DNA from 2 places in the Streptomyces sp. NPDC107546 genome. Region 1 is predicted to be linked to the other one. Evidence: predicted binding sites of a transcription regulator. Region 1 holds the regulator's gene; the other holds the start of a gene.
What was found. Region 1 encodes HrcA, which represses chaperone genes, less so after heat shock. Its sites were predicted from a motif close to TTNGCACTCNGNNNNNCNGAGTGCNAA; they were not measured.

Region 1 (4,402 bases):
CCGTGCGCGTGGGGCGCTGCACCGAGGGCTTGGGACGGACCAGGGTCACCGTCCGGCCCTCCAGCAGGAAGCCCCCCGGCTCCAGCGGGAACACCCGGTGCTTGCCGAAGCGGTCCTCCAGCGTCACCGTGCCGGCCTCGCAGCGGATCACCGCCCCGCAGAACCCCGTGCGCGGCTCCTCCACCACCAGGCCGGGTTCCGCCGGGACCTCCGGGACGGGCTTGGGCTTCTTCCACGGCGGGGTCAGGTCCGGAGAGTACTGGCGCATTCGGATGACGATAGGAGAAGGCGACCGGGAGGTCCCACGACACGCCGGGAATCGCTACGACACGCCGAATCGGGCCGCCAGTTCGTCCCGCTGGGCCCGTACGAACCCCGCATCCACCACCGCCCCGTGCCCCGGCACGTACACCGCGTCCTTCCCGCCCAGCTCCAGCAGCCGGTCCAGCGCCGCCGGCCAGTGCGAGGGGATCGCGTCCGGGCCCGCCTGCGGTTCGCCGGACTCCTCCACCAGGTCCCCGCAGAACACCACTTCCGACTCCCCGGGTTCCCCGGGGACGAACACCACCAGGTCGTGGGCCGTGTGGCCCGGCCCCACGTTCGCCAGCAGCACCTGCACCCCGCCCAGGTCCAGCGTCCACTCGCCGGAGACCTGGTGGTGCGGGCGGACCAGTGCGTCAGCCGCCTCGGCCGCCTCCGCCGGATCCAGGCCGTTGCGCACCGCGTCCGTGACCAGTTCCCCCCGCCCGTATGCGAGCACCCCGTCGACGCCCACCGCCCCGAACACCTGCGCGCCCGCGAACGCCGTCGCCCCGAAGACATGGTCGAAGTGCGGATGGGTGAGCGCGAGATGCGTCACACGCCGGTCTCCGCCGAGCGGCGCGAGCAGCCGCTCCGCCGCGTCGCGCAACCGCTCGCCCTCGGCCAGGCTCGACCCGGCGTCCACCAGCAGCGCCGCGTCGTCGCCCACCACCAGCCCGGCCGTGCAGTCCCAGACCGGAAGCCTGGCCCGCCCCACGCGCGCACTGAGCGCCTCCCACCCGGACCCTTCCCACAGCACCGTCATACGGCGACGCTATCCGCAGCCGCCCGACCCGGCAGGACAGGCCGGTACAGGTCGGTACACCTCGGCACGGCACCGGCGCCCGCCCTTGCCGGGTGTGTACCCGACAGCCGTACACTGGGCCGGGGAATGCTGGCACTCACAAGCGCAGAGTGCCAGGGGAAAGCGTCAAGGGGACATGACCGCTGGAGGTGTGCGCGATGCTCAGTGAACGCAGGCTCGAGGTGCTGCGCGCCATCGTCCAGGACTACGTGGGCACCGAAGAGCCGGTGGGTTCCAAGGCCCTCACCGAGCGGCACAACCTCGGCGTCTCCCCGGCCACCGTCCGCAACGACATGGCCGCGCTGGAGGAGGAGGGGTACATCGCCCAGCCGCACACCAGCGCCGGACGCATTCCCACGGACAAGGGCTACCGCCTCTTCGTCGACAAGCTCGCGGCCGTCAAGCCGATGAGCCCGCCCGAGCGCCGCGCCATCCAGAACTTCCTGGAGGGCGCCGTCGACCTCGACGACGTGGTGGCGCGCACGGTGCGGCTGCTCGCACAGCTCACCCGGCAGGTCGCCGTGGTGCAGTACCCGTCGCTGACACGCTCGACCGTGCGCCACGTGGAGTTGCTGTCGATGGCACCCGCGCGTGTGATGCTCGTGCTGATCACGGACACCGGCCGGGTCGAGCAGCGCATGATCGACTGCCCGGCGCCGTTCGGCGAGACGTCGCTCGCGGACCTGCGCGCGCGGCTCAACAGCCGGGTCGCCGGCCGCCGCTTCGCGGACGTCCCGCAGCTCGTGCAGGATCTGCCCGAGGCGTTCGAGGAGCCGGAGGACCGCGGCACGGTCTCGACGGTGCTCTCCACCCTCCTCGAGACGCTCGTGGAGGAGACCGAGGAGCGGCTGATGATCGGCGGCACTGCGAACCTGACCCGCTTCGCGCATGACTTCCCTCTCACCATCCGGCCCGTCCTGGAGGCACTGGAGGAGCAGGTCGTGCTCCTCAAACTGCTGGGTGAGGCGAAGGATCCGGCCATGCGGGTACGTATCGGCCATGAGAACGCGCACGAAGGACTCAACTCCACGTCCATCGTCTCCGTGGGCTACGGTTCGGGCGGCGAGGCAGTAGCGAAACTCGGCGTGGTCGGACCGACCCGCATGGATTACCCGGGAACGATGGGAGCGGTACGAGCGGTGGCACGGTACGTCGGACAGATCCTGGCGGAGTCGTAAGTGGCCACGGACTACTACGCCGTACTCGGCGTGCGCCGCGACGCGTCGCAGGAAGAGATCAAGAAGGCGTTCCGCCGGCTCGCCCGCGAGCTGCACCCGGACGTCAACCCCGATCCGAAGACGCAGGAGCGGTTCAAGGAGATCAACGCCGCGTACGAGGTGCTCTCGGACCCGCAGAAGAAGCAGGTCTACGACCTCGGCGGCGACCCGCTGTCCCAGTCGGGCGGCGCCGGCGCGGGTGGCTTCGGCGCGGGCGGCTTCGGGAACTTCTCCGACATCATGGACGCGTTCTTCGGCACGGCGTCGCAGCGTGGTCCGCGCTCGCGCACCCGCCGGGGCCAGGACGCGATGATCCGGCTCGAGGTCGAGCTGGACGAGGCGGCCTTCGGCACGACGAAGGACATCCAGGTCGACACGGCCGTCGTCTGCAACACCTGCAACGGCGAGGGCGCCGCGCCCGGTACGTCCGCGCAGACCTGTGACATGTGCCGTGGTCGCGGTGAGGTCTCGCAGGTCACCCGGTCCTTCCTGGGCCAGGTCATGACCTCCCGGCCGTGCCCGCAGTGCCAGGGCTTCGGCACGATCGTCCCGAACCCGTGCCCGGAGTGTGCCGGTGACGGGCGCGTGCGCTCGCGCCGGACGCTCACCGTGAAGATCCCGGCCGGTGTCGACAACGGCACCCGGATCCAGCTCGCGGGCGAGGGCGAGGTCGGCCCCGGCGGCGGTCCGGCCGGCGACCTGTACGTCGAGATCCACGAGCTGCCGCACACGACCTTCCAGCGCCGCGGCGACGACCTGCACTGCACGGTCACCATCCCGATGACGGCGGCGGCCCTCGGCACCAAGGTGCCGCTGGAGACGCTGGACGGCCTGGAGGAGGTCGACATCCGTCCCGGTACGCAGTCCGGGCAGTCGATCCCGCTGCACAACCGCGGTGTCACGCACCTGCGCGGCGGTGGCCGGGGCGACCTGATCGTCCACGTCGAGGTCCAGACGCCCACCAAGATGGATCCGGAGCAGGAGCGACTCCTGCGCGAGCTGGCGAAGCTGCGCGGCGAGGAGCGGCCGCAGGGTCAGTTCCAGCCCGGGCAGCAGGGGCTGTTCTCGCGGTTGAAGGACGCGTTCAACGGGCGCTGACGTGTTGGCACCCGGCGCTGGAGGGGCATCCGGCGCCGGGTGGCCGTTCCCGGGGGCTGCGCCCCCGGACCCCGCTTCGACCTGAACGGCCTCGTCCTCAATCTCCCCAACCCTCGTGGAGCAGGCGGAACCCCGGACGGGCTGATTTTCGCCGCTCCAGGCCGGCTTCATACGTTCTCTTTCCTCCGGCGTATGCCACGGTACCGGTGGATTCGGACTCGTTCGAAAGACGTGACAACATGCCGTCATGTCCTCCCTGACCGATCTCTTCCCGCACCCGATCGTGCAGGCCCCCATGGCCGGCGGCGCCTCCGTGCCGCAGCTCGCCGCCGCCGTGTCCGAGGCCGGTGGCCTGGGGTTCCTCGCGGCCGGGTACAAGACCGCCGACGGGATGTACCAGGAGATCAAGCAGCTCCGCGGGCTGACCCACCGCCCCTTCGGCGTGAACGTCTTCATGCCGCAGCCTGAGTACGCGGACCCGGCCGCCGTCGAGGTCTATGCCAATCAGCTCGCCGGCGAGGCCACCTGGTACGAGACCGAGCTCGGCGACCGCGACAGCGGCCGTGACGACGGCTACGACGCCAAACTCGCCGTCCTCCTGGACGACCCGGTCCCGGTGGTCTCCTTCCACTTCGGGGTCCCGGCCCCGGAGGTCCTGGACTCCCTGCGTCGCCTGGGCACCCTCACCCTGGTCACCGCGACCACCGCCGACGAGGCCCTGGCCGTGCAGGAGGCCGGCGCCGACGCGGTGATCGCGCAGGGCGTCGAGGCCGGCGGCCACCAGGGCACCCACCGGGACAGTCACGAGAACGACGGCGCCGGCATCGGGCTGCTCCCGCTCCTCGCCCAGGTCCGCGAGACCGTGAGCATTCCGGTCGTCGCCGCCGGAGGCATCATGCGCGGCAGCCAGATCGCCGCCGTCCTCGCCGCGGGCGCGAGCGCCGCCCAGCTCGGCACCGCGTTCCTCGCCACGCCCGAGTCC
Region 2 (4,402 bases), on a different contig from region 1:
CGACGAGATGCCCACCTTCGTCGATCTGGAGGTGGTGCGGGACGAGCAGTTGTACACGGATGCGGTGCGACGCCTGTTCGACACGCTGGCGACAGCGGGCGAACTGCCACCGCTCAACGACCTGATCGCGGAGGGCTGCCACAGCCACGACCCCGTGAACCCGCAGGACACCATCGGCCTGGACGCCATCCGGCGCGAGTACCGGATGTGGCGGGACGCCTTCGACTTCGCCTTCAGGATCGAGGACCTGATGGAGCAGGGCGACCGGGTGTGCGCGCGGTGGACCTGGGACGCCACGCACAAGGGTGAGTTCCTGGGGATCCCGTCCACCGGCCGCAAGGTCACCATGACCGGGATGACCCTCTTCCGCTTCGGTGAGGACGCGAAGATCGCCGAGACCTGGTGGCAGCACGACCAGCTGGGGCTGATGGAGCAGCTGGGGGCGCTGGACGAGCTCGAGCGGTAGGAGGCCGGGACAACGGGAAGGCCCGGCGCCCCGAAGGGTGCCGGGCCTTGCGCGACGTGCGTCGTACGTCAGTGGGCGTGACCGTGGCCGTGGCCGGCCGCGGCGGGCTCCTCCTCTTCCTTCTTCTCGACGACCAGGGTCTCGGTCGTCAGAAGCAGGGAGGCGATGGAGGCGGCGTTCTCCAGGGCGGAGCGGGTGACCTTGACCGGGTCGATGACGCCGGCCTTGATCAGGTCGCCGTACTCGCCGGTGGCGGCGTTGTAGCCGTTGCCCTTCTCCAGCTCGGCGACCTTGGAGGCGATGACGTAGCCCTCCAGGCCCGCGTTCTCGGCGATCCAGCGCAGCGGCTCGACGACCGCGCGGCGCACGATGGCGACACCGGTGGCCTCGTCGCCCTGCTTGCCGAGGCCGTCGGCCAGCACCTTGGAGGCGTGGACGAGGGCGGAGCCACCACCGGAGACGATGCCCTCCTCGACCGCGGCGCGGGTCGCGGAGATGGCGTCCTCCAGGCGGTGCTTCTTCTCCTTCAGCTCCACCTCGGTGGCGGCGCCGACCTTGATCACGCACACGCCGCCGGCCAGCTTCGCGAGGCGCTCCTGGAGCTTCTCGCGGTCCCAGTCGGAGTCCGTGGTCTCGATCTCGGCCTTGATCTGGGCGATGCGACCCGCGACGTCCTCGGACTTGCCGGCGCCGTCGACGATCGTGGTGTCGTCCTTGGTGACGGTGACGCGGCGGGCGGAGCCCAGCACGTCCAGGCCGACCTGGTCGAGCTTGAGGCCGACCTCCTCGGAGACGACGGTGGCGCCGGTGAGGACCGCCATGTCCTGCAGCATCGCCTTGCGGCGGTCACCGAAGCCGGGGGCCTTGACGGCGACCGCGTTGAAGGTGCCGCGGATCTTGTTGACGACCAGGGTGGACAGGGCCTCGCCCTCGAGGTCCTCGGCGATGATCAGCAGCGGCTTGGAGGAACCGGCCTGGATGACCTTCTCCAGCAGCGGCAGCAGCTCCGCGATGGCGGAGATCTTGCCCTGGTTGATCAGGATGTACGGGTCGTCGAGGACGGCCTCCATGCGCTCCTGGTCCGTCACGAAGTACGGCGACAGGTAGCCCTTGTCGAAGGCCATGCCCTCGGTGAAGTCCAGCTCCAGACCGAAGGTGTTGGACTCCTCGACGGTGATGACACCGTCCTTGCCGACCTTGTCCATCGCCTCGGCGATCAGCTCGCCGACCTGCTGGTCCTGGGCGGACAGCGCGGCCACGGCGGCGATGTCGGACTTCTCGTCGATCGGGCGGGCGGTGGCCAGCAGGTCGTCGGAGACGGCCTTGACGGCGGCGTCGATGCCCTTCTTCAGGGCGGCCGGGGAGGCGCCCGCGGCGACGTTCCGCAGACCCTCGCGCACCAGCGCCTGGGCGAGCACGGTGGCCGTGGTGGTGCCGTCACCCGCGATGTCGTTGGTCTTGGTCGCCACCTCCTTGACCAGCTGGGCGCCGAGGTTCTCGTACGGGTCCTCGATCTCGACCTCACGGGCGATGGTGACGCCGTCGTTGGTGATCGTGGGGGCGCCGAACTTCTTGTCGATGACGACGTTGCGGCCCTTGGGGCCGATGGTCACCTTGACCGTGTCGGCCAGCTTGTTGACGCCGCGCTCGAGGGCGCGACGGGCGTCCTCGTCGAACTTCAGGATCTTCGCCATGGCAGCGGGAGCCCTCTCGGAAATCTGGATGAACGAAACTGCGCCCCGGGCGCCCGGCTTCTCTTATCGGTCGCGGGGGCCAGGGGCGCAGCTCAAAAGCAGGAGTGCTTCGGGGTGAACTACTTCTCGATGATCGCGAGCACGTCGCGGGCCGAGAGAACGAGGTACTCCTCGTTGTTGTACTTCACCTCGGTGCCGCCGTACTTGCTGTAGAGCACGACGTCGCCGACCTTGACGTCGAGCGGAAGGCGGTTGCCGTCCTCGAAGCGGCCCGGGCCCACGGCCAGGACGACGCCCTCCTGGGGCTTCTCCTTGGCGGTGTCCGGAATGACCAGGCCAGAGGCCGTGGTCTGTTCGGCGTCCAGCGGCTGGACCACGATGCGGTCCTCGAGCGGCTTGATGGCAACCTTGGAGCTGGCGGTCGTCACGATCCGACCTCCCCCTTCGGAGATCTCACGGGGTTAACTGTCTGAGGTGGCGACCAGGTCGATCCGTCGTCGCGGGTGCCGGACCTGCCCGTCGCTTTGTTGGCACTCTCCGGTGGTGAGTGCCAGAGCCGAGACTATGACCGCGGTTAGCACTCGGTCAAGCGGAGTGCCAATGCCTGCGGGGCGCGCCGTGGTGAGTTCGGTTGCCCGGGGGTTGGTGTTCACCCGATGGTGGGGTGACCGCCCTGGGGGCTCGATCCGCCAATGGCATCGGCCGGGCCACTGCCCGCGCCTTCGCCGCCGAGGGCGCCCATGTGGTCGCTGTCGGACGGCGAAGCCAACCTCTCGAGGAGACGGCGGCCGGGCACGAATGTCAGTACGTCGGTGTATCCCGTCCGGCGCGGCTCCGAAGCACCGGCCATCGATTGGGCTTCGGGGGCCGTCAGAGGTAGTCCTCCAAGCGGGCCACCGTGAAGCCCCTCGACTGCAGGCGGCGCAGGACGCGGGTGGTCTCCGTGGTCAGGGAGGTCAGAGGGCGGCCCGGTTCGTGGGGGCGCAGGATGTCACCCGGACGGAGGGTCGTGGACCTTCCGTAGGTGTGCGTCGGGCGCCACAGGATCAGGGCCCTGATGCCGCAGTCCGCCGCGGCCCGCAGCGTCGTGCGGTCGTACCTGCCGTAGGGCGGGCGCAGCAGAACGGGGCGCCGGACCAGGCGGAAGCGCAGGCGGTCCCGCCCGGCGCAGATCTGGGCACGCTGCTGCGCGAAGGGACGGCCACGCAGTCCGACGTGGCCCAGGGTGTGGTTCTGGATGGTCGCTCCCGCCGCCCGCAGCCGGGCGATGCGCGCGTACCCGGGTCCGTCGCCGCTGTCCGTGAGGAACACGCTGACGGGCAGCCGCAGGTCACGGACCATCTCGACGAACCGGGGGTCACGCTCGGCACCCTCGTCGTAGGTGAGGAAGACGACCCTGTCGTGGGTGGGGACGCGGTCGAGGACCTCCGGCAGCCCCTCCTCCGGGTCGGCGTGGCGGGGCAGGGGGCGGGCCGGCCGGGGCGCGGGCGCGAGCGGGGCGGTGAGCCCCCAGCGGCGGTACGCCCCCTCGTGCGGAGCGTACGACCTGCGCACCCTCTGCGCCGCCTTCTTGCCCAGCCGTTCGATGGGGTCGACCGACTGGGCGCAGCCCGCCGTTCCGGCCAGGACCGCGGCGGCCAGGGCCCCCGCCAGCAGTGCGCGCAGCCGCCGTGCCCTCACAGGTAGTCCTCCAGGCGTGCCACCGCGTACCCCTCGTCGGTCACCTTCTTCAGGAACCTGCGGATCACGTCGGGCATCGTGCCGTTCCAGTCCGCCCGGCCGCGGAAGTGCGTCAGCACGATGTCCCCGGGGTGCAGGCCTCGGTCCCACTCGCGGTACTCCCAGTGGTCGACGTAGACCTCCTCGTCCGAGATCGGCGCGTATCTGATGCCGGACCCGTCAAGCGCGACACACACACAGCAGTGCATTTTGTGCACTTTTTGTCATCTTGTCCTACGAGTCGCATGGTGCCGGATCCTTTCAGTCACCGGCGGCCGCGGCGGGCCGACACCGCGATCCGGCGCACGCCGTCCACCGACTGGCCGACAATGACCGGGTGAACGACCTCTCCTTCGCCTCCCTGCTCACCCCTGAGGGTCGTGCCCTCCTGGACGAGGTGCGCGGCACCGACCCGGCGCGGGAGTTGGCCGTCGCCACCCGGCTGCGCCGCGAGCACCCCGCCGAGCTGGTCTCCGCGGCCCTCGCACAGGCACGGCTGCGCGAGCGGGCGGCAGCGAAGTTC

Region 2: the regulator HrcA is predicted to act here: its motif matches at 2,735-2,761, upstream of groES (co-chaperone GroES).

Annotation. Positions count from the first base shown of each region.
Region 1 is NZ_JBVKBA010000013.1:149,905-154,306, forward strand. It holds gene ACZ7L1_RS20840 (DUF3097 domain-containing protein) at 1-268, opposite strand, end outside; gene ACZ7L1_RS20845 (MBL fold metallo-hydrolase) at 323-1,066, opposite strand; gene hrcA (heat-inducible transcriptional repressor HrcA) at 1,264-2,283, shown strand; gene dnaJ (molecular chaperone DnaJ) at 2,284-3,420, shown strand; gene ACZ7L1_RS20860 (nitronate monooxygenase) at 3,668-4,402, shown strand, end outside.
Region 2 is NZ_JBVKBA010000003.1:462,407-466,808, forward strand. It holds gene ACZ7L1_RS06915 (ester cyclase) at 1-466, shown strand, start outside; gene groL (chaperonin GroEL) at 535-2,160, opposite strand; gene groES (co-chaperone GroES) at 2,280-2,588, opposite strand; partial or broken gene ACZ7L1_RS06930 (SDR family NAD(P)-dependent oxidoreductase) at 2,792-2,959, shown strand; gene ACZ7L1_RS06935 (polysaccharide deacetylase family protein) at 3,031-3,840, opposite strand; partial or broken gene ACZ7L1_RS06940 (polysaccharide deacetylase family protein) at 3,837-4,052, opposite strand; gene ACZ7L1_RS06945 (class I SAM-dependent methyltransferase) at 4,217-4,402, shown strand, end outside.